One region of the Streptomyces sp. NPDC086766 genome, then DNA from elsewhere that is predicted to be linked to it. Evidence: riboswitches for the same ligand, from Rfam matches in the RefSeq annotation. Region 1 holds a riboswitch; each other region holds the start of a gene.
What was found. A riboswitch is a leader RNA that binds a small molecule or an ion and turns the genes downstream of it on or off. The one in region 1 is predicted to bind cyclic di-AMP.

Region 2: it holds a riboswitch for cyclic di-AMP, as region 1 does, so the genes downstream of both, ACIPM1_RS10690 (peptidoglycan DD-metalloendopeptidase family protein) here and ACIPM1_RS03475 (NlpC/P60 family protein) in region 1, are expected to answer to the same signal.
Region 3: it holds a riboswitch for cyclic di-AMP, as region 1 does, so the genes downstream of both, ACIPM1_RS23510 (transglycosylase family protein) here and ACIPM1_RS03475 (NlpC/P60 family protein) in region 1, are expected to answer to the same signal.
Region 4: it holds a riboswitch for cyclic di-AMP, as region 1 does, so the genes downstream of both, ACIPM1_RS06305 (C40 family peptidase) here and ACIPM1_RS03475 (NlpC/P60 family protein) in region 1, are expected to answer to the same signal.

The regions. Positions count from the first base shown of each region.
Region 1 covers NZ_JBIVBI010000002.1:70,263-77,576, reverse strand. Annotated here, with positions in the region: gene ACIPM1_RS03485 (M23 family metallopeptidase) at 1-1,423, shown strand, start outside; gene pcrA (DNA helicase PcrA) at 1,620-4,100, opposite strand; cyclic di-AMP (ydaO/yuaA leader) riboswitch at 4,409-4,568, shown strand; gene ACIPM1_RS03475 (NlpC/P60 family protein) at 4,576-5,766, shown strand; gene ACIPM1_RS03470 (tellurite resistance/C4-dicarboxylate transporter family protein) at 5,948-6,916, shown strand; gene ACIPM1_RS03465 (hypothetical protein) at 6,999-7,314, opposite strand, start outside.
Region 2 covers NZ_JBIVBI010000004.1:521,499-528,812, forward strand. Annotated here, with positions in the region: gene ACIPM1_RS10670 (hypothetical protein) at 229-1,053, opposite strand; gene ACIPM1_RS10675 (MBL fold metallo-hydrolase) at 1,260-2,444, opposite strand; gene ACIPM1_RS10680 (TetR/AcrR family transcriptional regulator) at 2,618-3,238, shown strand; gene ACIPM1_RS10685 (SGNH/GDSL hydrolase family protein) at 3,370-4,155, opposite strand; gene ACIPM1_RS10690 (peptidoglycan DD-metalloendopeptidase family protein) at 4,372-5,277, opposite strand; cyclic di-AMP (ydaO/yuaA leader) riboswitch at 5,282-5,438, opposite strand; gene ACIPM1_RS10695 (tyrosine-protein phosphatase) at 5,958-6,755, shown strand; gene ACIPM1_RS10700 (DUF6126 family protein) at 6,837-6,956, opposite strand; gene ACIPM1_RS10705 (helix-turn-helix domain-containing protein) at 6,953-7,314, opposite strand, start outside.
Region 3 covers NZ_JBIVBI010000013.1:86,731-94,044, forward strand. Annotated here, with positions in the region: gene ACIPM1_RS23490 (exopolyphosphatase) at 1-408, opposite strand, end outside; gene ACIPM1_RS23495 (DUF501 domain-containing protein) at 405-932, opposite strand; gene ACIPM1_RS23500 (septum formation initiator family protein) at 959-1,429, opposite strand; gene eno (phosphopyruvate hydratase) at 1,643-2,944, opposite strand; gene ACIPM1_RS23510 (transglycosylase family protein) at 3,264-3,926, opposite strand; cyclic di-AMP (ydaO/yuaA leader) riboswitch at 3,930-4,096, opposite strand; gene ACIPM1_RS23515 (transglycosylase family protein) at 4,279-5,325, opposite strand; gene ACIPM1_RS23520 (cytochrome P450) at 5,519-6,835, opposite strand; gene ACIPM1_RS23525 (nucleoside triphosphate pyrophosphohydrolase) at 6,832-7,314, opposite strand, start outside.
Region 4 covers NZ_JBIVBI010000003.1:105,379-112,692, reverse strand. Annotated here, with positions in the region: gene ACIPM1_RS06315 (ATP-dependent Clp protease proteolytic subunit) at 52-687, shown strand; gene ACIPM1_RS06310 (hypothetical protein) at 695-994, shown strand; cyclic di-AMP (ydaO/yuaA leader) riboswitch at 1,377-1,558, shown strand; gene ACIPM1_RS06305 (C40 family peptidase) at 1,562-2,035, shown strand; gene ACIPM1_RS06300 (ATP-binding protein) at 2,212-2,676, opposite strand; gene ACIPM1_RS06295 (helix-turn-helix domain-containing protein) at 2,889-3,749, shown strand; gene ACIPM1_RS06290 (DUF397 domain-containing protein) at 3,767-3,991, shown strand; gene ACIPM1_RS06285 (8-amino-7-oxononanoate synthase) at 4,083-5,210, opposite strand; gene bioB (biotin synthase BioB) at 5,358-6,641, shown strand; gene ACIPM1_RS06275 (adenosylmethionine--8-amino-7-oxononanoate transaminase) at 6,634-7,314, shown strand, end outside.

The DNA.
Region 1 (7,314 bases):
CCCCGGTCTCCACACCGGTACGCACCTCGCGCACGGCACGGCCGGCTTCGCGTCCGACCCCCTCTTCGGCGACCTCTCGGACGGCGGCCACTCCACGGGTACGTACGACACGGCCCACTGGGGCACGGGCAGCCACCAGACCCAGCACTACGACGCGTACGCGGCCCAGCCCCACGCGGCCTACGACACCGGCGCCTACGAGACCGGTGCCTACGACACCAGCGCCTGGACGGTCGGCCACCAGCCGCTGACCGCCGTGCCGCCGCAGAGCACCCCCGTCGACGCCCTCTCCGACGCCTCCGGCCAGTGGGACGCGAACGCCTGGCTCCAGCCCGGCACCCACCAGCCCGACCAGACCGTCCAGACCGGCCTCGGCACCGCCCTGGACGGGGCAGCTCCGAACGGGGCGACTCACTGGGACTGGGGCACGCAGACCTTCGACACCGGCGCGTACGACGCCACCCAGTGGAACACCGCCGGTACCACCGCGGACGCACCGGCGGCCGACGGCTTCGACGGGGTCACCGACGCACCGGCCACCGCCACCTTCGACCAGGTCGCCTACGACGAACCCTCCACCTCGGAGGACGAGTTGGGCACCACCGGCGCACTGCCGCCCGTGGGCCCGCTGCTCGACGACCAGGAAGAGGTCGCTCCGGCCCCGCGCGCGGCCACCCGTACCGCGGGCCGTTCTCGGCGCCGCACGCCGGCCAAGCGCTCCGCGCTGCTGACGGTGGCGGTGCCCTCGGTCTGTGTGATGGGGGTCGCCGGGATCGCCGCCGCCTCCGTCGGCGGACTGACCGACGACAGCACGGAGACCACGGCCTCCGCCTCCGACGCGCACTCGGTGCAGCCGTCCACCGCCAACAACAAGCTCGACACCCAGTTGCAGAGCCTGTCCGCCGGCGCCGACGACTTCGCCGACCGGGCCAGCCGTACGCAGGAGCGCATCGACCTCAAGGCGCAGCAGGTGGCCGAGGCGAAGAAGGCGGCGGAGGAGGCGGCCCGCAAGGAACGGCTGCGCCCCAAGTTCGTGCTCCCGGTGCTGCAGAAAGGGCTCAGCGCCTATTTCGGCCAGGCGGGCGTGAACTGGATGTCCGTGCACACCGGCATCGACTTCCCGGTCGCGTACGGGACCACGGTGATGGCGGCGACCGACGGCACGGTCCGCACGCAGTGGAACAGCGCCTACGGCAACATGCTGATCCTGACCGCGAAGGACGGCACGGAGACGTGGTACTGCCACCTCTCCAGCTACCGGGTTCCCTCCGGCACGGTGGTGAAGGCCGGCACGCCGATCGCGTACTCGGGCAACTCCGGCAACTCCACCGGCCCGCACCTGCACTTCGAGGTGCGTCCGGGCGGCGGCGCGGCGGTCGACCCGCTGCCGTGGCTGCGCAGCCACGGCCTCGACCCGGCCTGATCCGGCGAACAGGCAGCACCACCACCCCGCCTGATCCCGCGGACAGGCAGCACCACCCCGCCTGATCCGGCGAGCAGCCAGCACTACCCGCCAGATCCAGTGGACAGGCGGCACCACCCACCTGATCGGGCAAGCCGGCCCCCCGCCCTGATCAGGTGCGGGCACGACCCGGTCCGATCAGGCGCGGGGCCCGCTCTCAGAGCTTCTCCACCGGCGCGTACCGCAGCAGCAGCCGCTTCGGCTTGGTGTCGCCGAAGTCGATCGTCGCCTCGGCGTTCCCGCCCGTCCCCTTGACCGCGACGACGGTGCCGAGCCCGAACTGGTCGTGCGTGACCCGGTCGCCGACCGCGAGCGAGACCACCGGCTTCTCGGAGGTCCGGCGGGTGGCGAAGCCCGACGCGCCGGAGGCCGACGAGCGCGAGCGGGAGGACGACAGGGAGGCGGCCAGGCCCGACGCCGGACCGGAGGACACCGGCGCCGTGGCACCCGTCCGCTTCCAGTCCACGTGCATGGCCGGGATCTCCTCCAGGAACCGGGAGGGCGGGTTGTACGAGGGCTGGCCCCAGGCGCTGCGCATCGCCGAGCGGGTCAGGTACAGCCGCTCCCGGGCGCGGGTGATGCCGACGTACGCCAGACGCCGCTCCTCCTCCAGCTCCTTGGTCTGGCCGAGGGAGCGCATGTGCGGGAAGACGCCGTCCTCCATGCCGGTCAGGAACACCACCGGGAACTCCAGGCCCTTGGCGGTGTGCAGGGTCATCAGCGTGATGACGCCGTCGCCGTCCTCCTCGTCGGGGATCTGGTCGGAGTCGGCGACCAGGGCGACCTGCTCCAGGAAGTCGGACAGGGTGGCGGCCTCGCCCTCCCCGCGCTCCTGCTCGAACTCCAGCGCAACGGCGGCGAGTTCCTGGAGGTTCTCGATGCGGGTCTCGTCCTGCGGGTCGGTGGAGGCCTGCAACTCGGCCAGGTAGCCGGTGCGCTCGAGGACGGCCTCCAGGACGGTCGCCGGTCCCGCGCCGGACTCGACGATCGTCCGCAGGTCCTCCATCAGCGTGTTGAACCGCTTGACGGCGTTGGTGGAGCGCGCGGCCATGCCGTACGCCTCGTCGACGCGGCGCAGCGCCTGCGGGAAGCTGATCTTCTCGCGCTGGGAGAGGGCGTCGATCATCGCCTCGGCGCGGTCGCCGATGCCGCGCTTGGGCACGTTGAGGATGCGGCGCAGCGGCACCGAGTCCTCGGGGTTGGCCAGGACGCGCAGGTAGGCGAGGACGTCCCGGACCTCCTTGCGCTCGTAGAAGCGGACACCGCCGACGACCTTGTAGGGCAGGCCGACGCGGATGAAGACCTCTTCGAAGACACGGGACTGGGCGTTGGTGCGGTAGAAGACGGCGACGTCGCCGGCCTTCGCGTCTCCCGCGTCCGTCAGCCGGTCTATCTCCTCGGCGACGAACTGCGCCTCGTCGTGCTCGGTGTCGGCGACGTAGCCGGTGATGCGGGCGCCGGAGCCGGCGTTGGTCCACAGGTTCTTCGGGCGGCGCGACTCGTTGCGCTCGATGACCGCGTTGGCGGCGCTCAGGATGGTCTGGGTGGAGCGGTAGTTCTGCTCCAGCAGGATCGTGGTCGCGTCCGGGTAGTCCTCCTCGAACTGGAGGATGTTGCGGATGGTCGCGCCGCGGAAGGCGTAGATCGACTGGTCGGCGTCACCGACCACGCACAGCTCGGCCGGGGGCAGGTCGTCCTGGCTCGGCGGGACGTCCACGGGGTGCTCGGAGGTGCCGACGAGCTCCCGCACGAGGGCGTACTGGGCGTGGTTGGTGTCCTGGTACTCGTCGACGAGGACGTGCCGGAAGCGGCGGCGGTAGTGCTCGGCGACGTCGGGGAAGGCGCGGAGCAGGTTGACCGTCGTCATGATCAGGTCGTCGAAGTCGAGGGCGTTGGCCTCGCGCAGCCGCGACTGGTACAGGGCGTAGGCCTGGGCGAGGGTCTTCTCGAAACCGTCGGTGGCCTGGGCGGCGAAGTCCTCCTCGTCGATCAGCTCGTTCTTGAGGTTGCTGATCTTGGCGCTGAAGGACTTCGGCGGATAGCGCTTGGGGTCGAGGTCCAGGTCGCGGCAGACCAGGGCCATCAGGCGCTTGGAGTCGGCGGCGTCGTAGATCGAGAAGGAGGAGGTGAAGCCCAGCTTCTTGCTCTCGCGGCGCAGGATGCGGACGCAGGCGCTGTGGAAGGTCATGACCCACATCGCGTGGGCGCGCGGGCCGACGAGCTGCTCGACGCGCTCCTTCATCTCGCCGGCGGCCTTGTTGGTGAAGGTGATCGCGAGGATCTGGCCGGGGTGGACGCCCCGCTCGCCGAGGAGGTGGGCGATGCGGTGGGTGAGCACGCGGGTCTTGCCGGAGCCGGCGCCGGCGACGATGAGCAGGGGGGTGCCGGAGTGGACGACCGCCGCGCGCTGGTTCTCGTTCAGCCCCTCCAGGAGGGCGGCCGGGTCCACCGCCGGGCGCGGCGCGCCGTCGCGGTAGTGGGTGTCCCGGTCCGGCGGCAGGTCGAACTTCCCGCCGAACAGATCGCCCGGAACCGGTTCCGGAGCGTGATCGTCCTCGGGCGGCGGCGGGGGCTCCTCCTCGTGGCCGCGAGGGGCCTGGAGGTCCGCCAGGAAGCTGTCGTCAAAGAGGCTGCTCATCGCTCTACGAGTCTAGGGCGCCCCACCGACAACCCGGGGCCGCCCGCGGAACATCACACGATCCCGGCACCCGGCGGGCCGCACCGCCCCGCCGCGCCCCGCCCCCCGTACCGCCCCGCCCCGCCCCCTCACGAGGGCTACGCTGCGGAGCGACCCCGTCACGTCCACCGCACAAGTGATGCGAGGTCACGAAAATGTATCGGGCATATCGCGCATCAACCTTCACAGGAGCCACACGAGTTGGCTAGCGTGCCGTCAGGCCGCACGACCTCACCGGCGAACGACGCCGGGCCGCGCGGCCTCCGCCGAGTCCGGTCCCGCCGCCAGGCGATCCGGAGCCGGGGACCCACACCGACCTTGGGGTGAATCGGTCCGTGCCGCCCAGCGGGCGCGGACCGTAGGGCAACCCTTCCGAACCACCCGCCCGAACCCGACAGCTAACCCGGTAGGCGGACGATGGAAGGAGTCGCCTCCCTTGGCGTCGCACCGCAAGTCCCGCCCCGCCGGTCCGGGCGTAGCAGGCATACGCACGCCGGCCCTGGCCACGGCCGCCCTCACCTCCGTGGCCCTGCTCTCCCAGACGGCCGAGGCCGCCCCCGCCCCGGACAGCAGACCGAGCATCGAAGAGGTCGAGAAGAAGGTCGACGACCTGTACCGCCAGGCGGAGTCGGCCACGGAGAAGTACAACGACGCCAAGGAGAAGACCGGCAAGCAGCGCACGCGGGTGGCCTCGCTCCTCGACGACGTCGCCAAGCGCACCGACCGGCTCAACAAGGCGCGCGAGGAGCTGGGCTCGTTCGCCGCCGCCCAGTACCGCACCGGCGCCTCCGCCTCCAGCACCGCCACCTTCCTGCTCGCGGACACCCCGCAGGACTACTTCGACCAGTCGCATCTGATGGGACGGCTCACCGACCGGCAGAAGGGCATGGTCGACGACTACGTCACCCAGCAGTCCGCGACCATGGAGAAGCGGCGGGAGGCGACCCGGAGCCTGGAGACGCTGACCGAGTCGCAGCGCGACATCAGGACGGCCAAGGCCACCGTTCAGAAGAAGCTCGCCGACGCCCGCGAACTGCTGTCGAAGCTGAACGCCGAGGAGAAGGCGCGGCTGGCGGCGATCGAGAAGCAGAAGCAGGAGGAGGCCGCGCGCAAGGCGGCGGAGCTGGCGAAGCAGCAGGCCGCGGAGCAGGCCGCCGCCCAGCAGCAGGCCGCCTCCTCGGGCTCCGGCACGTCGGACTCCTCCGGTTCCACCGGTTCCACCGGCTCGACGGACACCTCGGGCTCCTCGACGTCCGGCACGTCGTACGCCACCCAGGCCGACAAGGCGCTCGCCTTCGCCCGCGCCCAGATCGGCAAGCCGTACGTCTGGGGCGCGACGGGCCCCGACTCCTACGACTGCTCGGGCCTCACCCAGGCCGCCTGGAAGGCCGCCGGCGTCACCCTCCCGCGCACCACCTACGACCAGGTGAACGCGGGGACGACGGTGTCGCTCTCCCAGGCGCAGCCGGGTGACCTGGTCTTCTTCTACGACGACATCAGCCACGTCGGTGTCTACATCGGCAACGGCATGATGATCCACGCCCCGAAGCCCGGCGCGTACGTGCGCGAGGAGTCGATCTACTACGACGGCGAGTCCGCGATCCACAGCGTGGTGCGGCCCGCCTGAGGCCCCACGGCAGCCCTGGAGGCGGGGCGGGGACGGCGCATGCACCGCGCAGTCCCCGCCCCGCACTCGTGCGGCCGCCGCCCTTCGCCCTTCAGCGCGCGCCGTCCCGCCCGCACCCTTTCGCGTGCGCCCGCGCGCGTGCCCCGCGTGTGCGGCGCGCGAAGATCCTTAGCATCGGGCCATGCCCCGCACCTCTTCCTTCGGCGCCTGGTGGGTGCACCGTCCGTCGACGGCCGGGTCCGCCGTCATGGCGACCGGCATCCTGTCGGCCGGCCTGCACACGACGGGCCACGAGGCGCTGTCCTGGATCGCCCTGGTCCTGGCGTGCGCCGCCTGGCTGGGGCTGGCGGCCGGCTTCCTGCTGCGTCTGGTGCGCGAGCGGTCGGAGTGGCTCGCGGAGGCGGGGACGCCGGGCGCGCTGACGGCCGTGGCCGCCACCACCGTGCTGGGGACCCGCTTCTCGGAGCTGGGCGCGCGGATCCTGGCCGAGGCGCTCCTCGCGCTGTCCGTCGTGCTGTGGCCGGGGCTGCTGCTGCGGGTGCTGCGCAGGGCCGGGCGCCGGATGCCCGGGGCGGTGTTCCTGGGCTGTGTGGCCACCGAGGGGCTGGCCGTGCTGGGCGCGACCGTGGCCGGGGCGCAGGCGTCGGCCTGGCTGGCGCACGCGTCGCTGGTGCTGTTCTGGCTCGGGCTGGCGCTCTACGTGTTCGCGGTCGCCCGGTTCGACCCGGTCCAGGTGATCGAGGGGGCCGGGGACCAGTGGATCGCGAGTGGCGCGGCGGCGATCTCGGCGCTGGCCGGGACGCAGCTGATGGCCGCGGCCGGGTCGGGGATGTACCTGTGGGACAAGGACGACGGCGGTGTCCTGCGCACCGTCACCGTCGCGCTGCTGATGCTCGACCTGTTCCTGTACGGCGTCCTGCTCGCCGCCGAACTCGCCTGGCCGCGCCTGCGCTACGACGTGCGCCGCTGGGCGACCGTGTTCCCCCTGGGCATGACGGCGGCGGCGACGCTGTCCGTCGCCGCCGTGGTCGGCGTGCCCTCGCTGGAGGTCCCCGGCGAGCTGCTGCTGTGGGTCGCGGTGGCGGCGTGGCTGGCCGTCGGGACGGGCGCCGTCAGGGACGCGCGGGCCGAGCTGCGGGCCGCGCGCTGACCGGCGCCCGCGAGGACGCGGGGAAGCCGGCCGCCCGGATCCGGAGAGCGGCCGCCCCGCGGATCCGAAGAACTGCCACCGCTCAGGTCCACAGCACCGCGATGAAGATGTTGACGGTGGTCAGCAGGCCGACCAGGCCGAACAGGCTCTTGTCCACCTTCTCCTCGTCCCGCTTCACATAGACCAGGCCGAGGATCACGACCAGCAGCGCCAGCTTCACGCCGATCTTGATGTTGTCGACGTGGTGGCCGTCGGCCTGGTTGAGGCCGACCAGGACGGCGCCGGTGACCAGCATGGTCAGCGCGCCGTGCAGCATTCCGGGCACGAACCGAGCGGTGCCCCGGCCCATCGCCTTCACCTGGGTGAGGAAACCGCCGAGCAGCGCGGCGATGCCGACG
Region 2 (7,314 bases), on a different contig from region 1:
CCTCCCCCGCCCGTGAGGAACAGAGCGGTCGCGGCCGCGAGGAGGGCAGGGCGGGGTATTCGTCTGTGTGAGGTACGCAAGGAACGCTTTCTGAGTCGTGGAACAGCCGTCTCCGGACCGGAGGCGGCCAGAGGAAACGTCGCAAGGAAGGAAAGGAAGAAGGAGGGAGCGAAGAAGGGCAGGGGCGGGCCGCGGCCGCCGGGTGTGCCGCTCCGGCCGGGTTCGCCGCTACGCGGGGGGCTCGGCCTTCCGCGAGCGGCGGCGCCGCGCGGCGAACGCGCCGCCGGAGGCGAGGGCCAGGCCCGCGGCCGCGGCGCCGGCGGCGACCGCCCAGGAAGGTCGGCCGTCCGTGACGGGCCGGCCGGCCACCGTGACGTGCTGTTCCGTGGTCTGCCGCCCGTGGTGGCTGACCACGGTCACGGTGTAGCGGCCGTCGGGGACGTCGCCGCGCAGCCGCGCGTGACCCGCGTAGACCGTGCCGCCGTCGTCGCACTTGCAGCCGGGGTCCTCCGGGCTGTCCGTCTTGATGGTCAACGGGCCCTTGAAGATGGGCGACGTGACGGTCAGGTACTTCTCCCCCGGCGCGGCCCGCAGGTCGGTGAGGACCACCCGGACGTCACTGCCCGGTCGCAGGGAGGCGGGTTCGTCGCCGCCGGGGAACGCGTCCCTGGGCCCGAGGACGAACCGGTCGATCTGCGCGGAGCCCTCGGCCGCGACCTCGAGCCGGGCTGTCGCGACGGTACGGCCGTGGCTCGTCGCGACGACCGGATAGGTGCCCGGGCGCAGACCCGAGCGGACGCGGTGCTCCGTTCCCGCCTCGTTCACCTGGACCGACTGCGTCGATCCCTTCCGCAGCGGAGCCAGGGTGATCGGCTGCCGCAGGGCCGGGGAGGTGACCTCGACCTTGTCCCATCCCGGTGGCATTCCCTCGATGCTGAACCAGAGGGCGTCACCCGCCTCCAGGGTGTTGCCCTGCGGCACGTGGTACTCCAGCCAGACCGCCGCGGACGGGCTGCCGCCCGGAGCCGGGCCGGTGCCCTCGGCCGACGCCACTGCCGCCCCTCCCAGCGAGGCCGCCATGGCAAGACCGGCCGCGCCCACGGCCCTCACCACACTGCGGAACAACGATTCCCCCCTCGGTCGGATACAGCCGGCCCGGTTACGGCCGCGTCCATCGGTCGACCAGGAAGAGGGTGTGAACGGGCGGTTGGTTGCCGACGACCGGGGCTCGATGCCGGCGACGTACCGGATCCGGTCGCTCAGTCCTCGCCCACAAGGTCGAGGTCCTCGGGAGACGCCGTCGCGGTGGCCCGCGGAACGGGCCACTTGCGGTCCAGCGGCAGGGACACGTCCCTCCACCAGGGGTGCGCGGGAAGGTCTCCGGCCGGCTCGAAGGGCTCGCCCGGCCGGGGCAGCGCCACGGAGTGTCCTGCCAGCGCGGCCGCGTCCTTCGTCCACTCCCCCGGCTCGGCCCAGGCGTGCGGGGCGAGGTTGAACGTGCCCCAGTGGATCGGCAGCATCGGTCCGCCCGACAAACCGCCCTGGAGGTCGAGATGGGCGCGCGAGCCCTCCTCGGGCGTCATGTGGATGTCGGGCCAGAACTCGGAGTACGCGCCGATCTGGATCATCGTCGCGTCGAACGGGCCGTGCTCGGCGCCGATGTCACGGAAGCCGTCGAAGTAGCCGGTGTCGCCGCTGTGGTAGATCCGGTGCTCGTCGCCCGCGACCACCCAGGAGGCCCACAGCGTGTGCTGCGTGTTGCGCAGCCGGCGGCCGCAGAAGTGGCGGGCCGGCGTCGCCGTCAGCGTGAGCCCGCCGACCTCGGTGGCCTCGTTCCAGTCCAGCTCGCGCAGGCGGTCGGCGGACACGCCCCAGTGCTCGAGGTGGGCGCCGACACCGAGCGGCACGGCGAAGACCGTGTCCGTGCCGGCCAGTTCCTTGATCGTGGGCAGGTCCAGGTGGTCGTAGTGGTCGTGGGAGATGACGACCACGTCGACCGGGCCGAGCGCGGCGAGCGGCAGCGGAGCCGGGTGCAGCCGGCGGGGCCCGAGGAACGGGAGCGGGGAGCAGCGCTCGCCCCACACCGGGTCGAACAGCACGCGCTGCCCGTCGATCTCCGCCAGCACGCTGGAGTGCCCCATCCAGGTCAGCCGCAGGCCGGTGGCCGGGGGCCGGGCCAGGTCGGCGAGCGTGGTGGCGTGCACCGGCACGGTGCCGGAGGGGGCCCGGCGGGGGCGGGTGTCCTTGTCGAAGTAGACCTTGGCGAAGGCCCGCATCGAGCCGGAGGGCCGGGTCCGCGCGACGCCGCCGGGGTTCTGGAAGACGCCGTCCGCGAAATGGGGCGACCGGCGGATGCGCGCCATGCGCTCACCGCCGGGGTCCGCGCCGAAGGCCGCGGGCCGCAGCGCGCGGAGCCCGGAGCTCAGGGAACGGAAGCCGGCCACGGTACCTCCAGGAGTCGGTCGGATTTTCCATTATGGAGGGCCGCCGCGCGGGGCCCTCCGGCAGCCTGCCGTCCGCCGCGGCCCGCGGGACGGGCCGGCGGCGCGAGGGGGCTCCGGGCCGTGCCGCCGTGCGCGCCAAACGGGCGGTGTGCGGGGGGAGTTAGGGTGACCGCGTGGCGAGAGTGCGGTTGAGCGTGGCGGAGCGGCGCGAGGAGCTGCTGCGGGCCGCCATCGGGCAGATCGAGGAGCGGGGCGTGGCGGCGGTGCGGATCGCCGACGTGGCCTCGGTGCTCGGGGTGAGCAACGCGCTGGTGCTCTATCACTTCTCGACGAAGGAGAAGCTGGTCGCGGCCGCCTTCGCCCATGCCGCCGAGGACGATCTGGCGCAGCTGCGCAAGGTGCTGGGGCGGCGGACGACGGCGCTGCGCCGGCTGCGGGCCGCCGTCCGCTGGTACGCCCCGACCGGCCAGGCCAAGGGCTGGCGGCTGTGGATCGAGGGGTGGGCGGCCGCGCTGCGCGAGCCCGCTCTGCGGGAGGTCGCCCAGGGCCTCGACCGGAAGTGGAAGGCGGCGATCGCCGAGGTCGTCGCGGAGGGTGTGGCGGCGGGCGAGTTCCGGTGCCCGGACCCCGGAGCCGCGGCGCTGCGTCTGACGGCCCTGCTCGACGGGCTCGCCGTCCAGCTGACGGCGTACGGCGGCGGGGTCTCCCGCGCGCGGGCCCGGGAGTGGGCCGACGAGGCACTGGCTCGGGAACTGGGCCTGGAGCGGGAGGCGTTGACGGCCGCGGGCCGGTGAAACGGCGCCGTGGACGGGCCCCGGGCCGGGGCGAGCGCCGGCCGGTGCGGCGAGGGGCACGACCCCGCGGCGGGATGCCGTGCCCCTGCGCTCCGGTGTGCGCCCCGGGACGAGGCGGACGCCTGCCGGCCTCACGCCACCGTCGTGATCCGGCTCCTGATGTCGGCCGGCGACAGTGTGCCCTTGGCCGTCACATGGTCCCCGGAGGACTGGCCGCGCAGGCGGCGGCCGATCCACGGCACCAGGAACTCCCGGGCCCACTGGACGTCGTCGCGCCGGATGCCGAGGGTGCCGCGCGGCGGCAGCGGCGGCCAGGGCTGCTCGGGGTCGGCCGGCACGTCGAGGCCGAGGACCTGGCCGGCCCGCAGCGCCACCCGGGTGTGCCCCTCGGGCGACAGGTGCAGCCGGTCGTGGTCCCAGGCCCGGCGGTCCTGGACGGCCTTGAGGGACCACAGGTCGAGCACCGGGCAGCCGTAGCGGTCGGCGATGGCCCGCACGTGCCCGTTGTAGGTGGCGATCTTGCCGCGCAGGTGCTTGAGCACGGGCACGCCCCGGGTGTCGAAGCCGGTGGTGACCATCACGGTGCCGGCCGCGGCGGCGAGCCGGGCGAGGCCCTTCTCGAACCGCTCCGCCACGTCGTCCGGGTCCGTGCCGGGACGGATGATGTCGTTGCCGCCCGCGCAGAACGACACCAGGTCCGGGGCGAGTTCCACGGCCCGCGGGACCTGGTCCGCCACGATCTGGTCGAGCAACTTGCCGCGCACGGCGAGATTGGCGTACTGGAAGTCGCCCTCGGGGCGTCGGTCCGCGAGCAGGACCGCGAACCGGTCGGCCCAGCCGACGAACGCCCCGTCGGGGCCGGGGTCGCCGACGCCCTCGGTGAAGCTGTCCCCCACCGCCACGTACGACCCGATCACTGCTCTGCTGTCACTCTTCGAATCGTCTGCCACGTCGGCCCATGATTCACCTTGGAATGTGACCTACGCGACCGTAGGCAAGGGTTGACGGACGGTGAGATAAGCCACTGAGCGAATGTCGCCGCCCAGGAATAGAACACGCCGAAGGCCGGACCCGGGGGGTGTGGGTCCGGCCTTCGGCGGCGTGTCAGGCAGATGGTGGCGGGAGCGCGGGCGTCAGGCGACCGGGGCGCCGTGCGCGCGCAGGTAGGCGACCGGGTCCACGTCGGATCCGTAGTTCGGCGTCGTGCGGATCTCGAAGTGCAGGTGCGGGCCGGTCACGTTGCCGGTGGCGCCGGACAGGCCGAGCCGCTGTCCCGTGGTCACGGCCTGGCCGGCCGAGACGGAGAGGGCGGACAGGTGGGCGTACTGGGCGTAGTGGCCGTCCTGGAGCCGGAGGACGACCTGGTTGCCGTAGGCACCGCCCCAGCCCGCGGAGACGACCGTGCCCGCGCCGACGGCCTTGACCGGGGTGCCGGTGGGGACCACGAAGTCGACGCCGGTGTGGTAGCCGCTGGCCCAGTGGCTGCCGGCCACGTGGTAGCCGGTGCCGACGGCGGCGTGGGTCACGGGCAGGGTGAAGCCGGTGGCGGCGGCCCGCTCGGCGCGGGCGACCGCGGTCTTCACCCGGGCGGCGGAGACGGTCTTCGCCTTGGCGGCGGACGAGCCGGCGGTCGCGGGCTTCGGGGTGGCGGGCGCCCGGGTGGCGCTTGCGGCGGCGTGACCGAGCGTCAGCTTCAGGCCCGGGTGGATCAGCGAGGGGTCGTCGCCGACGGCCCGGCGGTTGTCCCGGTACAGCTGCTTCCAGCCGCCGCGGACGTGCTGGTTCTCGGCGATGCCCGACAGGCTGTCGCCGGCACGGACGGTGTAGGTCCGGGCGGCAGCGCCCTTGACCGCGGGCGCCTTGACGGCCACGGGGGCGCTGCGGACGGTCTTCTCGGAGACGGACTGCGCGGGGGCCGCGTGGGCTCCCGCGGCGCCTATGAGGGGCAGTGCGAGCACGGCGCCGCCGGTTCCGGCGGCGGCGAGGATGCGGGTCAGGCGCTGGGGCTTCGGACGGCGGTGCTTACCCTTCGCGGGCATGGCGGATTCCTCTCCGGCGCCTGCGAGGTGAGCTGTCGGGTTCGGGCTGGAGATGCCCGGCCGCGCGGGACGCGACTTCACCCCTAGCCGTTCCGGAGACCGGAACAGGCGGTCGTACCTGTGGGTCCCCCGCTCCTGCCGTGCACGGGTGAGTGTGCGGGCCCCGGACGGCGGCAGGATGAGGCGTCCGTCCGGATCGGGATGGAACGTAAGCGAGCGGGATGTGTTCGGACAAGCAGAGGGTTCCGCTCAGAGATGCTCATCTTGATCCAATTCGGGCAAAACCGGTGACGCTCCGTGCATTCGATCAGCGCTCTCTTCGTCAACCGCGGCAAAAGACAACGCGATTACGTGAACATGGCGGAGCACCGTGGGTCACGAATATGACGCTCCTCACGTCCGGGCTCGTCAGGAGTCCCCAGGGGGTGGCGAGTTGGGGCTTAAAGGGTTAAAACCGACAAAACGCCCATAGGAGACAGGAGGGCGAAAGTGGGCCAGGGGGTCGCCTGCGCGAAGGCCGCCGAGCGGAGCCGCCGGCGGCCAGAGGCTTCCTCGCCCGTGGCCGGACCGTTGCCCCGGGAACCCATGTCGTATCGTCGAAAGGCGCGCCCGCCGACGAGCCGTGACGGCGGGCTCAGGCCCCGCCTTCGGGCCGGGCCGACCGAGTGGGAGGAGCCCCCGTGACGCAGCAGGTCCCGTCGACCGAACCAGAGCTGGCCGGAGTGCGCAACTTCCGCGACGTGGGCGGGCTGCCGACCGTGGACGGACGGCGGGTGCGGCACGGAGTGCTGTTCCGCAGCGGCCACCTCGCGCACGCGACGGACCGGGACGCGGCCTTCCTCTCCTCCCTCGGCCTGCACACGATCTTCGACTTCCGCAACGCGGCCGACAAGAAGCTCGAGGGCCCGGACGTCGAGCTGCCCGGCGTGCGCAACGTCAACCTGCCGCTGAGCGACCCGGCCGACGGCGCCGAGTTCTGGCGGATGGTCCGCGACGGCGACCTCGACCAGCTGCGCACGATCCTCGCGGACGGCAAGGCGGCGAACCGGATGATCGCCTCGTACCGCATGATCATCACCGAGCGCACCGCCGAGCACTCCCACGTGCTGCACGCCCTCGCGCAGGACAGCGTCCCCGCCCTGATGCACTGCGCGGCGGGCAAGGACCGCGCGGGCCTGTCGATCGCCGTGACCCTGCTGGCCGTGGGCGTGGACGAGGACGCGATCCGGGCGGACTACCTGGAGTCGAACGCCAAGCACCGCCGCTACAAGGTGCACCGCAGCAGCAGCGCGGCCTCGGCCTACTCCCCCGAGGTCATGGAGCTGCTCGGCCCGCTCTTCGACGCCCGCGCCGAGTACCTGGCCGCGGCCCTGGAGACCATCGAGGAGACCTGGGGCGGGGTCGAGGCCTACCTGGAGCGCGGGCTGAAGCTCACCCCCCAGACACGGGAACGGCTGCGGGAGCGCCTGCTCGACTGAGGGGCGGCGGGCTGGGCCCCGGCCGGTGCGGGGGCGCCGCGCCGGCCGCGGCCCGCTCCGGCTCCCCCACCTCGCGCTTCCCTACTTGGCGCCCACCTCGAACAGCAGCCAGACGAACCCCGCGAAGACGTGCCCGACGGCGATGTAGACGATCAGCCGTATCCACAGGGCTCGCGGGAACTTCTCTTCCATGTCGGTCATGACGTGTCTCCGGTGTGGGGGCCCAGGCACAGCGCGGCCGTGGGGCTCTGCAGCAGGGTGTGGACGAAGAGCAGATCGACCCCGTCGTGGTCCTCGGCGGCGATCCGGTGCGGGGTCAGCGAGTCGAAGTGGGCACTGTCACCCGGTGCGAGCAGGTGCGCGGTGTCCCCGAGGCGCAAGCGCAGGCGCCCCTTGAGGACGTACAGCCACTCCTCGCCCGGGTGCACACGCACGATGTCGCCCTGGGAGCCGTGGGGCACGTGGACCCGCAGGGCCTGCATCCCGCGGCCGGGCGCACCGGCCTGCCAGTACGTCCAGCCGCCCGCCCGGGTCGGTTCCATGGCCGCCGCGCGCACCA
Region 3 (7,314 bases), on a different contig from region 1:
GAAGGGCCTGGCCAGGTCCGCGCGTCCGGTCAGCTCCTTCGTGGCGCCGGTGAAGGAGAACTCCGCCTCCTGCTCGCCGGAGATGACCTCGGGCTCGACGCCGAGGATGTCCAGCACCCCGCGCACGAACTCGTCCCGGTTCTCCGCGTCCCGGGAGGCGGAGGTGGCCACGAAGCGCAGCCGCTCGGCGCCGTGCTCCTTGATGACCTCGGCGTACTCCCGGCAGGCCGCGAAGGTCCGCTCCAGCGCCTCGGGGGCGAGCCGCCCGGTGCGGTCGACGCCCTGGCCGAGCCGCACGATGGTCATGCGCCGGTCCAGTTCGACGAGTTCGCCGGTCCCGGGGTTCGCGTCGGCGACGAGCAGCCGGATGGAGTTCGTACCGCAGTCGACGGCGGCGACCCGGGTCACCGGTCCTCCTCCGGCACCGTCACGCAGGCGCCCTTCGCCCACCACTCGGGCAGCATCGCGAGCGCCTCGTCGCCGAGCGGGTTGACGCCCGGCCCGGCGGCCAGCGAGTGGGCGACCAGGACGTGCAGGCACTTGACCCGGTCCGGCATCCCGCCGGCGCTCGGGAAGCCCGTCAGCTCCTCGATCTCGTCCCGGCGCCGGATGTAGTCCTCGTGCGCGGCGCGGTAGGCGGCGGCGAGCTCGGGGTCGGTCCCCAGCCGCTCCGTCATCTCCTTCATCACGCCGTTGGCCTCCAGGGTGCCGATCGCGGAGGCCGCCTTGGGGCACGTCAGGTAGTACAGCGTGGGGAAGGGGGTGCCGTCGGGCAGCCGCGGGGCCGTCTCGACGACGTCCGGCTGCCCGCAGGGGCAGCGGTGGGCGATCGCGCGCAGCCCGCGCGGCGGGCGCCCGAGCTGCTGCTTGAAGGCCTCGACGTCCGCGTCGGTGGGCTCGGTGCGCGGGGTCGTGGGCGGTGGCGTTTCCATGCCTTGCTTTCTGTGCGTCGGTCCGTTCACTGGTCGGAGGCGTCGGACTTGTCGACTCCGTCCCAGACGTTCACGTACCAGGGGCGGCGGGCCGCCGCCAGGTCGAAGCGCGACTGCCGGGCCCGGCCCGGGTCGACGACCACGAAACCGGTCTCGCCGGGCAGCACGTAGTGCAGCCGCAGCCGGATCTGCTGCCGGGCGTACGCGTCGTCCTGCCAGCGTGCCTTGAGGTCGCGCAGCTGCTTCACCCGTTCCTGGGCCTGCCGCTTCTGCTGCCGGAGCGCGTCGATCTCGGCGCGCTGGGAGACGTACTGGCGCATCGGGTACGCCAGGGCGACCACCAGCGAGCAGACCACGAGCGCGAGCAGCGCCGCGCGCCCGGTGAGCCGGGAGCGGCGGGCCTGCCGCCGGGTCTGGGAGCGGTAGACGCGGGCCGCGGTCTGCTCGCCGAGCAGCCTGAGCCTGGTCGCGGTGGAGAACCGGTCCCGGTCGGTCACGGCCTCCCACCTCGACTCACTACGCCGGTCACCTCTGCCTCCTGCCGGGGGTCCGGGGATCGTCCCCCGGGACAGCGCAGTACAGCCATCGTCCCCGCCTCCCGTGGGTCGGCACACACGCGTACGTCCCCGGACACGGTACGGGACCGAGTACGGGGACGTACGTGCGACTGGCCAGGCCTCACCCGGGGTTGGCCCCGGGCGGGCACGGGGTCAGACCTTGGAGACCGCGACGTTCCCCTTGAAGCGCGGGAACGCGCTGCGGCCGGCGTACACCGCGGCGTCGTCGAGGATCTCCTCGATGCGCAGCAGCTGGTTGTACTTGGCGACGCGCTCGGAGCGGGCCGGGGCGCCGGTCTTGATCTGGCCGCAGTTGGTGGCGACGGCCAGGTCGGCGATGGTGACGTCCTCGGTCTCGCCGGAGCGGTGGGACATCATGCACTTGAAGCCGTTGCGCTGGGCCAGCTCGACCGCGTCGAGGGTCTCGGTCAGCGAGCCGATCTGGTTGACCTTGACCAGCAGCGCGTTGGCGGCGCCGTCCTCGATGCCGCGCGCCAGGCGCTCGGGGTTGGTGACGAACAGGTCGTCGCCGACGAGCTGGACCTTGTCGCCGAGCTGGTCGGTGATGGTCTTCCAGCCCGCCCAGTCGTCCTCGAACAGCGGGTCCTCGATGGAGACCAGCGGGTACGCGGCGACGAGCTCGGCGTAGTAGTCGGTCATCTCGGCGGCCGTGCGGGTCTTGCCCTCGAAGAGGTAGGAGCCGTCCTTGTAGAACTCGGACGCGGCGACGTCGAGCGCCAGGGCGATCTGCTCGCCGGGGGTGTAGCCGGCCTCCTTGATCGCCTCGAGGATGAGGTCCAGGGCCTCGCGGTTGGAGCCGAGGTTGGGGGCGAAGCCGCCCTCGTCGCCGAGGCCGGTGGACAGGCCCTTGCTCTTCAGGACCTTCTTCAGGGTGTGGTAGACCTCGGTGCCCCAGCGCAGGGCCTCGGAGAAGGACTCCGCGCCGATCGGGGCGATCATGAACTCCTGGATGTCCACGTTGGAGTCGGCGTGCGAGCCGCCGTTCAGGATGTTCATCATCGGCACCGGCAGCAGGTGCGCGTTCGGGCCGCCCAGGTAGCGGAAGAGCGGGAGGTCGCTCGCCTCGGAGGCGGCGTGGGCGACGGCGAGGGAGACGCCGAGGATGGCGTTGGCGCCGAGGGAGCCCTTGTTGTCGGTGGCGTCCAGGTCGAACATGGCCTGGTCGATCAGGCGCTGCTCGGTGGCGTCGTAGCCGACCAGCTCCGGGCCGATCTGCTCGATGACGGCGAGGACGGCCTTCTCGACACCCTTGCCCTGGTAGCGGCCCGGGTCACCGTCGCGGAGCTCGATGGCCTCGAAGGCACCGGTGGAGGCGCCGGACGGGACGGCGGCACGACCCGTGCTGCCGTCGTCGAGGCCGACCTCGACCTCGACCGTGGGGTTGCCTCGGGAGTCCAGGATTTCCCGGGCTACGACGACGTCGATGGACGGCACGAGCATCTCCTTCGTGGATGTGACGCTGGTTGTGCGGGGCTGGTGTGCCTTGCGACTAGAGCCTAACCGCCACGGGCCGCCGGCCGACCGACCGACCGTCCCGTGGACAGGCTGACCGTACACATTGTTCACGCGCGGAACAAAGGGGCCCGGGGAAACCGGGACCACTTGGAGACACAAAAAAGCCCCGCCCCGGCGCGTACGGGGGACACGCGCCGGGGCGGGGAGCCCGTGAGGGCGGGGAGCGGCCCCTCGCGTGACCCCCAGGGGGCCGGGGTCACGCGCGGGAGGGGCCGGTGGTCCGGCTACCGGGCCGCTGTCACTTCAGGTGCAGCTGCTGGCCCGGGTAGATCAGGTTGGCGTCCTGGACGATGTTCTTGTTCAGCTCGAACAGCTTCTTCCAGCCACCCTGCACCTTGTGCTTCTGGGCGATGGTGCTGAGGGTGTCGCCGGCGACCACCTTGTACTCGCCGTCACCCTTGGCGACCTTCTTGCCGGTCGGGGTGGTGACGGTCTTCTTGGGGGCCGGACGCGTCGCGGAGCGGTTGGCGGCCTGCTTCTCGGTGGAGCGGGTGGTGGTGCTCTTCGTCGAGGTGCCACCGCTGTACGGGGTGCTGGACAGGTTCTTGCCGCAGACCGGCCAGGCGCCCTTGCCCTGGCTCGCGAGGACCTTCTCGGCGACGGCGATCTGCTGCGACTTGCTCGCCAGGTCGGCGCGGGAGGCGTAGGCGGTGCCACCGAACGCGGCCCAGGTGGAGTTGGTGAACTGCAGACCGCCGTAGAAACCGTTGCCCGTGTTGATGGACCAGTTGCCGCCGGACTCGCACTGGGCGACCGCGTCCCACTCGGAGGCGGTGGCGGCGGAGGCCGTGCCGGTCGCCATCAGCGGGGCGGCGACGGCGGCGCCGGTGACACCGGCGAGGGCGATGGCGCGGGTGGCCTTGGACGGACGACGGTGCTTGCCAGTGCTCGAAAACAGCATGGTGGATCCCCTCACCGACGCCTGCGAGGTGAGCTGTCGGGTTCGGGCCGGTTGAGTTGCCCGGCCGTGCCCCTTGCGGCGCACGGCTTCACCCCTAGCCGGTCCGGCTCAATCGCCGGACACGGCACTTACCTTGGGTCCCCCGCTCCTGCCTACGGCGCATGACGCGACGACTGGTCCCGGGCAGCCGCTGGCAGGATTCGGCGTTGCGACAGCCGGGGCTCGTGGTGACGAGCGGACACGACCGTAGACACGCGATCCGGGGAATTTCAAAGGCGATCAGGGCTTCTGAGACCCATCCCACACTTTCACCTAATCGGACATTAGGTGATAAATGCGTCCCGAACTCCCCCTACTTTTGGGTGGTTTCGGTAGGGAGATCAAGGGTCTGACCGGCGAAAATGTGATTCGGGTCGACACCGATCGCATCCTTGTTCGCCGCGTAGAGCGATCGCCATCCGCCGTCGACCGCAAGGGAGTCGGCGATGGACGCGAGCGAGTCCCCGGCGCGGACGGTGTAGGAGTCGTCCACCGTGGCGCGCGCGTCGGCGTCGCCGCGCGAGGCGTGCCGGCCGGAGGAGGTGTCGACCCGGACGTCGGCCGGGCCCTCTGCCGCGCTGCCGCCGCGGTGCCGGCCGCCGCCGATGGAGCCGGTGTCCACCAGCGCGGAAGAACCGCCGATCTGGGCAGAGTTGTCCGGATCGTCCACCTCGGGAGACACCGAGGGGGAGCTGCTGGAGTCATGCGATGCGCCCGCATCGGCGGATGTGTCGGACTTACCCGATTCACCCTTCTTGCCGGACAGCGAGGGCGACGAGGGTGAAGTCGAGGGCGTCTCACTGGACTCGTCGGAGGAACCGGACGAACCGGACTTGCCGTGCGAAGAACCGGACGAACCGGACGAGTGGGAGATGCCCGGCGCCGCATTGGAGAGCCCCGAGTCGGCCGAACCGGGCGAATCGGAGGAGTCCGACGAGCCGGACAAGGCGTCCCCCAGGCCGGTGTCGACGTTCGCCGCGCCGGAGTCCTTGGTGAGACCGGACAGCAGACCGCAGGTGGGCCAGGCGCCGGGACCCCGGTCGGCGAGGATCTTCTCGGCGACGGATATCTGCTGGGACCGGCTGGCCTGGTCCGCGCTCGGCGCGAAGGAGAGACCGCCGTACTTCTCCCAGTCGTCCTGGGTCAACTGCAGGCCGCCGTAGTAGCCGTTGCCGTTGTCGGCGCTCCAGGAGCCGCCGCTCTCGCACTCCGCCACCTTGTCCCACGTGGTGCCGTCGGCCGCGCTCGCGCCGGATGCGCCGAGCAGCGGAAGGGCGATGGCGGATCCGGTCACACCGGCCGCGACGAGGATGGCCGGGGCCTGGCGGGGGCGACGGTGACGGCCGTTGCCGGGGAGCATGCGGAAGCCTTTCGCGTGACAGCGGTGACCGGCGCGGCGGGAAACGCTCTCCGCCACGCTGATGCGTGAACGTAGCGGGTGCCGATCACTTGTCACAAGTTCATGCCGCGCAGATCACGTGAAGATCACATAGTTGAGCGCGCGTCACATTGCCTTCACCGGCTCACCGGCCGGGGGACGACACCTGCCGTACTCAGCCAAGGGGCGTGAACCGGACGGGCAGCGTGCGCAGGCCGCGCATGATGAGACCGCCGCGCCAGCGCAAGTCCGCCGGCTCCGCGTCGAGTCGGAGGTCCGGCAGGCGGGTCAGGAGGGTGGCGAGCGCGGTCTGGCCCTCCAGCCGGGCGAGCGGGGCGCCGAGGCAGTAGTGGATGCCGTGCCCGTAGCCGAGGTGCTGGTTGTCGCGCCGGCCGAGGTCGAGCACGGCCGGGTCGGCGAACCGCGCGGGGTCCCGGTCGGCGGCGGCGAGGACGACGAGGACCGGGTCGCCGGGGGCGATGTCCTGCCCGCCGATGGTGAGCGGCCGGGTGGCGAACCGCCAGGTGGCCAGCTCCACGGGGCCGTCGTAGCGCAGAAGTTCTTCGACCCCGGTCTCCAGCAGGCCGCGTTCCCCGGCCGCCAGCGAGTCCTCCAGCCGGCGGCGCTGCCCGGGGTGGGTGAGCAGGGCGTAGGTGCCGTTGCCGATGAGGTTGACGGTCGTCTCGAAGCCCGCGAAGAGGAGGATGAAGGCCATCGCGGCGGCCTCGTTCTCGGTGAGGTGCTCGCCGTGGTCGGAGGCGCGGATGAGACCGGAGATGAGGTCCTCGCCCGGACCGGGCTCGGCCGGGAGCGCCTCGCGCTTGCGGTGGATGAGGTCGGCGAGGTAGCCGCGCATCCGCTTCACCGCCCGCGCGACCCCGCCCCGCGGGCCTCCCCCGTGCCGGATCATCATGCCCGCCCAGTCCCGGAAGTCGTCCTGGTCCTCGCGCGGCACGCCGAGCAGGTCGCAGATGGCGTAGATGGGGAGCGGGAAGGCGAACTCGTGGATGAGGTCGGCGGTGCCGCGCCCGGCGAACCGGTCGATGAGGTCGTCGGCCAGCTCCTGCACGCGCGGCGCGAACTCGGCGACGCGGCGGGGCGTGAACGCCTTGCTGACCAGCCGGCGCAGCCGGGTGTGGTCCGGCGGGTCGATGTTGAGCAGATGGGTCATCAGCTCGGCCTTGCGCTCGCCGGGGATGCCGGTCTTGCCCTTGGCGTGCGCGGGCTCGTCGTGGTGCGCCGGGTTCTTGCTCAGCCGCTGGTCGGCCAGGGCCTGCTTGGCGTCGGCGTACCGGGTGACCAGCCAGGCCTCGACCCCGCTGGGCAGCCGGGTGCGGTGCACCGGGGCGTGCTCGCGCAGCCAGGCGTACGCCGGGTAGGGGTCGCTCGCGAACTCCCAGGAGAAGAGCTCGGGGGCGGGGCTGCCGGGGGCGAGCCGGCTCGGCAGGGGGTGGGCGGGTCCGGGCTGGTCCGGTGGGGTCTGGGCGGTCACTCCTCGACGTTATCCGGCCGCGCGGCGGCCGCCCGCTCCGTCTCCCTGATGGCGTCCCGGTAGGCGCGGGCCGCCGCGCGCAGCGCGGCCTCCGGGTCGACGCCCCCGGCCTCGGCGCGGGCGGCCATCGCCAGCAGCTCGTAGCCGACGCCCTCCGCCTTCGGCAGCGGCACGTCCAGGCCCGCCGTGCGCACCCGGGACGCCAGCTTCGCGGCCAGGGCGAGACCGGGCTGGCCGAGCGGGACGCCCTCGGTCACGGAGGTCCGGCGCTTCTCCTCGGCCTTGGTGCGCAGCCAGTGCTCCTTGACCTCCTCGGGGGTGGCGGCCGTCTCCTCCCCGAAGACGTGCGGGTGGCGGTGGATCAGCTTGGCGACGATGCCGCCGGCGACGTCGTCGATGGAGAACGGCTCCTCGGCGTCCTCCTCGGCGATACGGGCGTGGAAGACGACCTGGAGCAGGACGTCCCCGAGCTCCTCGCG
Region 4 (7,314 bases), on a different contig from region 1:
TTACAGACAGCAGCTCTGCCGGCCACCGCCTGTCGCATGGAGGGGTACGTCATGATCCGACCGTCCGCCCGCTACGTCCTGCCGGAGTTCACCGAGCACACCAGTGCCGGCCGGCGGACCCTGGATCCGTACTCCAAGCTGCTCGAGGAGCGGATCGTCCTCCTCGGCACCCCGGTCGACGACACCTCTGCGAACGACGTGGCGGCGCAGTTCGTCCACCTCGAACACCAGTCCCCCGACCGGGACATCTCGCTGTACCTCAACTCCCCCGGCGGCTCGTTCACCGCGGCGACGGCCGTCTACGACACGATGCGCTTCGTGACCTGCGACGTGGAGACGATCTGCCTGGGCCAGGTCGCCTCGTCCGCCGCGCTGCTGCTGGCGGCGGGCACCCCGGGCAAGCGGTACGCGCTGCCGGGCGCGCGCGTGGTCCTCGACCAGCCCGTGCTGCCCGAGCCGATGGAGGGTCAGGCGTCCGACCTGGCCGTCCGGGCCGAGGAGCTGCTGCGGATCCGGGCCCGTCTGGAGGAGCTGCTCGCACGGCACACCGGACGGACGCCCGAGCAGGTGCGCGCGGACCTCGAACGGACGACCATCCTCGACGCCCGGGACGCGCTGGAGTACGGGCTGGTGGACCGGATCGTCGAGAGCCGCAAGGGTCCCGCCGCCGCGCCGGACGCGAGGTGAGCCGCCGGTGCTGCCTCCCGAGCTGCCGCCGCTGCCCGCGCTGACGCGCGCGGAGGCCGAGCTGATCGACCGTTACCTGGACGCCGTCGATCTGCTGGGCCGCGTCAACCCCGCCCGCCACGAGGGCACCTATCGGGCCCTGAGAGCCGCTCAGGCGCTCGTCCGCAAGGCGATCGAGCTGCGCGACGCCCTCGCGCTGATGCACGAGCGGGGCGAGACGGAACTGCACGCGGACACCCTGGCGCGGGCGCTGCGCGTGCTGGACGGCGAGCGGCGCACGTCCCGGGTCACGCTGCCGCCGGACTGACCCGGCGGGCGCCGCCGCGCTCCGCCGGCCGCCATGTCCGCGCTCCGCACCGGACGTTGGCGACAGGCCCGAAACGAGCCGAACGGGTTACCGCCCAACGGCGTAAGCGTCGCTGCTTTTTCCGGGCCCCACGAGTTGCGCGACACGCGCGCCCGGTTGGCGGAACGAGCCCTTCCGGTGCTGGTCCGGGGGTCGTCAGGGGGTGAGACATTCATTCGATCGTGTGGGTGTCCACCCGAACGGGTGAGTGGTGAGTAACAACACAAATCCCCGGTTCCGTTGGGATTTTCGGACATGAGTAGGTGAAGATCCCTGTCTGACGACAAGCCCCCGCCACACCGGCGGGGCGGTCCGGGCGGACGCCGAGTCCTGCCGCCGCCCGGATGACCGGTCGACAGAAGTGCATCGGCAGGAGTGGAGGACCCAGGCACGACGGGTCGCCGGAACGGTCACACCATGGCCGGGCCGAGCAGCCCTTGGGGTGAAGCCGCGGCAACGCGGCCGGGCTACTTCGCCAGCCCGAATCCGACAGGTCATCCTTCACAGGCGGTTGACGAAGGGTTGCGCATGACTGCGCTCAATCGTGTCCCGTCGCTGATGGCCCGGGCCGGCACCGCCTCGGCGCTGACCATCGCCGCCGTGGGCGGCTCCATCGTGGTCCCGGGTGTCGCCACCGACGCCGCTGCCGCCACGACGGCGACGAAGGCCCTCCAGGTCGCGGCCTCCAAGAAGGGCGCCCCCTACAAGTGGGGCGCGTCGGGCCCGCGGAGGTTCGACTGCTCGGGGCTGACGCTCTACTCGTTCAAGAAGGCGGGCAAGAAGCTGCCCCGCACCGCCTCCCAGCAGTACAACAAGACCCACCACATCTCCGCGAGGAGCCGCCGGGCCGGGGACCTGGTGTTCTTCCACTCGGGCTCGAACGTGTACCACGTCGGCATCTACGCGGGTCACAACAAGATCTGGCACGCACCGAAGTCCGGGGACGTGGTGAGGCTGGAGAAGATCTGGACGAAGAGCGTCTGGTACGGGCGGGTCAGCTGACCCTCTGGACACGGTGACGGCGCCCCGGGCGCCGTCACCACCCACCGGGGCGCCCGGCGCCCCGGCTCCGCCACGGGCCGCGCCGGCTCCTCCGCACGGTGTCCGCGGACCCTGCCGGGCCCAGCCCCGCAAGTCCCCCGGTGGGCCCGCTCCGTCAGGCCCCGCAGGACGCCGCCCTACGGCTCCTGCTGACCGGCGGCCGGGACCGGCCCCGGACGGACCCGCGCCGTCCACGGAAGCTCGACGCAGACGGTCTTGCCGCCCTCGCGGGTGCGCCGCACCGTCAGACTGCCACCGCACTCGACGGTGAGCCACCGGATGATCACCATGCCCCGGCCGTTGTCCTGTTGGACGGCGGCCGGCAGCCGTTTCGGGAGCCGCGGGTGGCTGTCGGTGACCCCGATGCGCAACTGCTCCTCGCGGGCGAGCACCAGGTCCACCGTGAAGGTGGGCGACTGCCCGAGCGTGTGCTGAACGGCGTTGGTGGCGAGTTCGGACACCATGAGACGGACGGTGTCTGCGGTCTCCGAGTCCGACGACAGACCCCACTCCGCCAGGGTGCCCACCACGAAGGCGCGGGCCGCGGCGACCGAGGCCGGATCGCTCGGCAGAGTGACGGATGCTTCCAGATGGTCTGCCATGGCGACGTCGTCCCTTTCCCACGGGACCGCAGTCCGACACGGAGCGGATGGTTCGAGTACGGTCCCGGACTGGTGCTTCGTCGTCAGACTGCCATTACCGCGTCGTTCGCGGTGGCGATCCACCAGGATATGCATATATCTGTCGCTCGAAGCGGTGAACTCTGCCACGGCAGAGCGTATTTGGGCGGCCCGGAGGGAGTAGGTGGGAGCGCATGCAGAACGGTCCCGCGGTGCGCCGTCGGAAACTGGGCGCCGAACTGCGCGCGCTGCGCACCGGTGCGGGTCTCACCAGCGGTGAGGCGGCCCGGATGGTGGGCTGGCACCAGTCGAAGGTCAGCCGGATCGAGACCGGCGCCAGCGGGGTCAAACCGGCCGACGTGCGGTTGCTCCTGGACGCGTACGCCGTCGCGGACGCCCAGCTGCGCGAGCTGCTGATGGCGCTGGCCGGGTCGGAGGACCGCGGCGGCAGGCATCACTGGTGGCACGCGTACCGCGGGGTACTCCCGTCCACCTACCGGGACTTCATCAGCCTGGAGTCCCAGGCGAGCGGGATGCGCACCCTGGAGACCTCGGTCGTCCCCGGACTGCTCCAGACCCCCGAGTACGCCCGCGCGGTGACCCGCGCCGCCGTCGAGGGGCTCGACGACGAGCGGCTGGACGCGCTGGTGGAGGTGCGGCTGGCCCGGCAGGACGTGCTGCGCGCCCGGCCGCCGCTGGAACTGGCGGCGGTACTGGACGAGGCCGTGCTGCGCCGGGAGGTCGGAGGGCCCGAGGTGATGGCGCGGCAGCTGAACCGGCTGGTGGAGGCGGCGCGGTTGCCCCAAGTACGGCTCCAGGTACTGCCGTTCGGCGCCGGCGCGCACATCGGCATCACCGGACCTTTCGTTATCTTCTCGTTCCTGAGCACTTCTGATCTAGATGTGGTTGTTCTCGACCACCTGACGAGTAGCCTCTATCTCGAACGGAAAGAAGACCTAGAGGCCTACACCGAGGCCTTCAACACCCTTCGGATCCACGCCCTTTCCCCCGAGGACTCGTTGGATTTCATCGCCGCGATGGGTGAGGGCGCATAACAGCGCTGGGAGGCATCATGTCCGCTCTGCCTCGGAACGTCCCCTCCAGTACCGATCTGCACGGCGTGCGATGGCTGCGCAGCAGCTACAGCACGGGAGCGAACAACTGCGTCGAGACGGCCACGCCGCGCTCCGGCCCCGAAGCCGGAGTGCTCGCCGTGCGCGACTCGAAGGACCCGGCCGGGCCCGCGCTGCTCTTCTCCCCCGAGAGCTGGGCGGGGTTCCTCACCGCGCTGCGGTGACGGCCCCCGGTACACCCCCGACGTAGACCCCGTACCCCCGAACCGACTGACCACATCCGCATCGCGCGAGAAACGGCCGTGTCACGCCGACTCATGGTCGCGTCTCTCCGATCACCCGAACAGCGCGTTCGATCTGCGCCGCGGAGAGGTCCGCGCGGGCGGTCAGCCTGAGCCGTGAGATGCCGTCGGGCACGGAAGGAGGACGGAAGCAGCCCACGGCCAGGCCCGCCGCCCGGCAGTCGGCCGCCCACTGCACGGCCGCCTCCGGGGAGGGCGCCCTTACGGAGACGACCGCGGCGTCCGGACGCACCGCCCGATGGCCCTCGGCGGTCAGGCGGGCGTGCAGCTCGGCCGCCACCGCACGCGCCCGCGCCGCCCGCTCCGGCTCCCGGCGCAGCAGCCGCAGCGCCGCCAGGGCGCCACCCACCGCCGCGGGGGCGAGCCCGGTGTCGAAGATGAACGTGCGCGCCGCGTTGACCAGATGCTCGATCACCCGGGCGGGCCCGAGCACGGCGCCGCCCTGGCTGCCGAGCGACTTGGACAGCGTGACCGTCACGACCACGTCGCCGTCGCCCGCGAGTCCCCCCGCGTGCGCGGCGCCGCGCCCACCGGCTCCGAGCACGCCCAGGCCGTGCGCGTCGTCGACGACCAGCCCGGCGCCGTGCTCCCGGCAGGCCGCGGCGAGCCCGGCCAGCGGGGCCGCGTCGCCGTCGACCGAGAAGACGGTGTCCGACACGACCACCGCGGGCCCGTCGTGCGTGCCCAGGGCCTTGCGCACGGCCTCCGGGTCGGCGTGCTCCACGACCTGTGTGGTGCCGCGGGCCAGCCGGCAGCCGTCGATCAGCGAGGCGTGGTTGCCCGCGTCGGAGACGATCAGCGAGCCGTGCGGGGCGAGCGCGGTGACCGCGGCGAGGTTGGCGGCGTACCCGGAGGAGAAGACCAGCGCCGCCTCGAAGCCGCAGAAGTCGGCCAGTTCCCGTTCGAGTTCGGTGTGCAGCTCGGTGGTGCCGGTGACCAGCCGCGAGCCGGTGGCGCCGCCGCCCCAGACACGGGCCGCGGCCGCCGCCCCCTCCGTGACCTCCCGGTGGTGCGCCAGCCCAAGGTAGTCGTTGCTCGCGAGGTCCAGCAGCGTCGACTCGGCCGGACGGGGCCGCAGGGTCCGGACGAGTCCGGCGCGGCGGCGCGCCCGGGCCTGCTCGTCGATCCAGCCGAACGCCATGGGTCCTCCGGGGCTTTTGTAGGCAGTGGACAGACCCTAGCGGCACGGCCGACACCCCATGGTGTGGCAATACCCACACGTCGATCCGTCTCTGTTGTGCAAACTCTCCTTGGCCCCGGGCACTCCCGTAGGACAGGATCGGCTCTCATGGACCTGCTGAACACGCTGGTGGACAAGGGGCTTCGGCGCGAGCTGCCGACCCGCGAGGAAGCTCTGGCCGTGCTGGCCACCTCCGACGACGACCTGCTCGATGTGGTGGCCGCGGCCGGAAAGGTACGCCGCCACTGGTTCGGCCGACGGGTGAAACTCAACTATCTCGTCAACCTCAAGTCCGGCCTGTGCCCCGAGGACTGCTCCTACTGCTCCCAGCGGCTCGGTTCCAAGGCGGACATCCTCAAGTACACCTGGCTCAAGCCGGACGAGGCGTCCCAGGCCGCCGCCGCCGGGCTGGCCGGGGGCGCCAAGCGGGTCTGCCTCGTGGCGAGCGGGCGCGGCCCGACGGACCGGGACGTGGACCGGGTCTCCCAGACCATCAAGGCCATCAAGGACCAGAACGAGGGCGTCGAGGTGTGCGCCTGCCTCGGCCTGCTCTCCGACGGCCAGGCCGAGCGGCTGCGCGAGGCCGGCGCCGACGCCTACAACCACAACCTCAACACCTCCGAGGCGACGTACGGCGACATCACCACCACCCACACCTACGCCGACCGGGTGGACACGGTGCAGAAGGCGCACGCGGCCGGGCTGTCCGCATGCTCCGGTCTGATCGCCGGCATGGGCGAGAGCGACGAGGACCTCGTCGACGTGGTCTTCTCGCTGCGCGCACTGGACCCGGACTCCGTTCCGGTGAACTTCCTGATCCCGTTCGAGGGCACCCCGCTCGCCCAGGAGTGGAACCTCAGCCCGCAGCGCTGCCTGCGGATCCTGGCCATGACGCGGTTCGTCTGCCCGGACGTGGAGGTGCGCATCGCGGGCGGCCGCGAGGTCCATCTGCGCAGCATGCAGCCGCTGGCCCTGCACCTGGCCAACTCCATCTTCCTCGGCGACTACCTCACCAGCGAGGGCCAGGCGGGCAAGGCCGACCTGGAGATGATCGCGGACGCCGGATTCGAGGTGGAGGGCGCCGAGCAGGTCACGCTGCCGGAGCACCGCGCGACGGCCGGCGGCGGCTGCGGCTCGCACGAGGGCGCGGGCGCGGGCTGCGGTGCGCACGCGGGTGCCGGGCACGAGTCCGGCGAGGGCGTGGACGCGGGCGCGGGCTGCGGGCCCCGGGAAGGCGCCGGATGCGGTTCGCACGAGGGCGCCGGGTGCGGCTCCCACGAGGGCGGCGGGGTCTGCGGTTCCGCGCCGGCGCCGGCCGCCGGTGAGCCGCGCACCGACCTGGTCGCCGTACGCCGCCGCGGGGCCGGAACGGACCTCGCGCCCAATGCCTGATCCGTCCGGCCTGCGCGTGCCCGACCTGCTGGAGCTGGACCGGCGGCACGTGTGGCATCCGTACGGTCCGATGCCCGGCCGCCAGGAGCCCCTGGTCGTGGAGTCGGCGAGCGGGGTGCGGCTGACGCTCGCCGACGGCGCGGGCGAACTGGTCGACGGCATGTCGTCGTGGTGGTCCGCGATCCACGGCTACAACCACCCGGTGCTCAACGAGGCGGCCCGCGGTCAGTTGGCGCGGATGAGTCATGTGATGTTCGGCGGGCTCACCCACGAGCCCGCCGTCCGGCTCGCGAAGCTCCTTGTCGACATGTCGCCGGAGGGGCTCGAGCACGTCTTCCTCGCCGACTCCGGTTCGGTGTCGGTCGAGGTGGCGGCCAAGATGTGCCTGCAGTACTGGCGCTCGCTCGGCCGCCCGGACAAGCGGCGGCTGCTCACCTGGCGGGGCGGCTACCACGGCGACACCTGGCAGCCGATGTCCGTGTGCGACCCCGAGGGCGGGATGCACGAGCTGTGGACCGGGGTGCTGCCGCGTCAGGTGTTCGCGGACGCGCCCCCGGCCGGCTACGAGGAGGCCTACGCAGCCCATCTGCGCGAGCTGATCGAACGGCACGCCCACGAGCTGGCCGCCGTCGTCGTCGAACCGGTGGTGCAGGGCGCGGGCGGGATGCGGTTC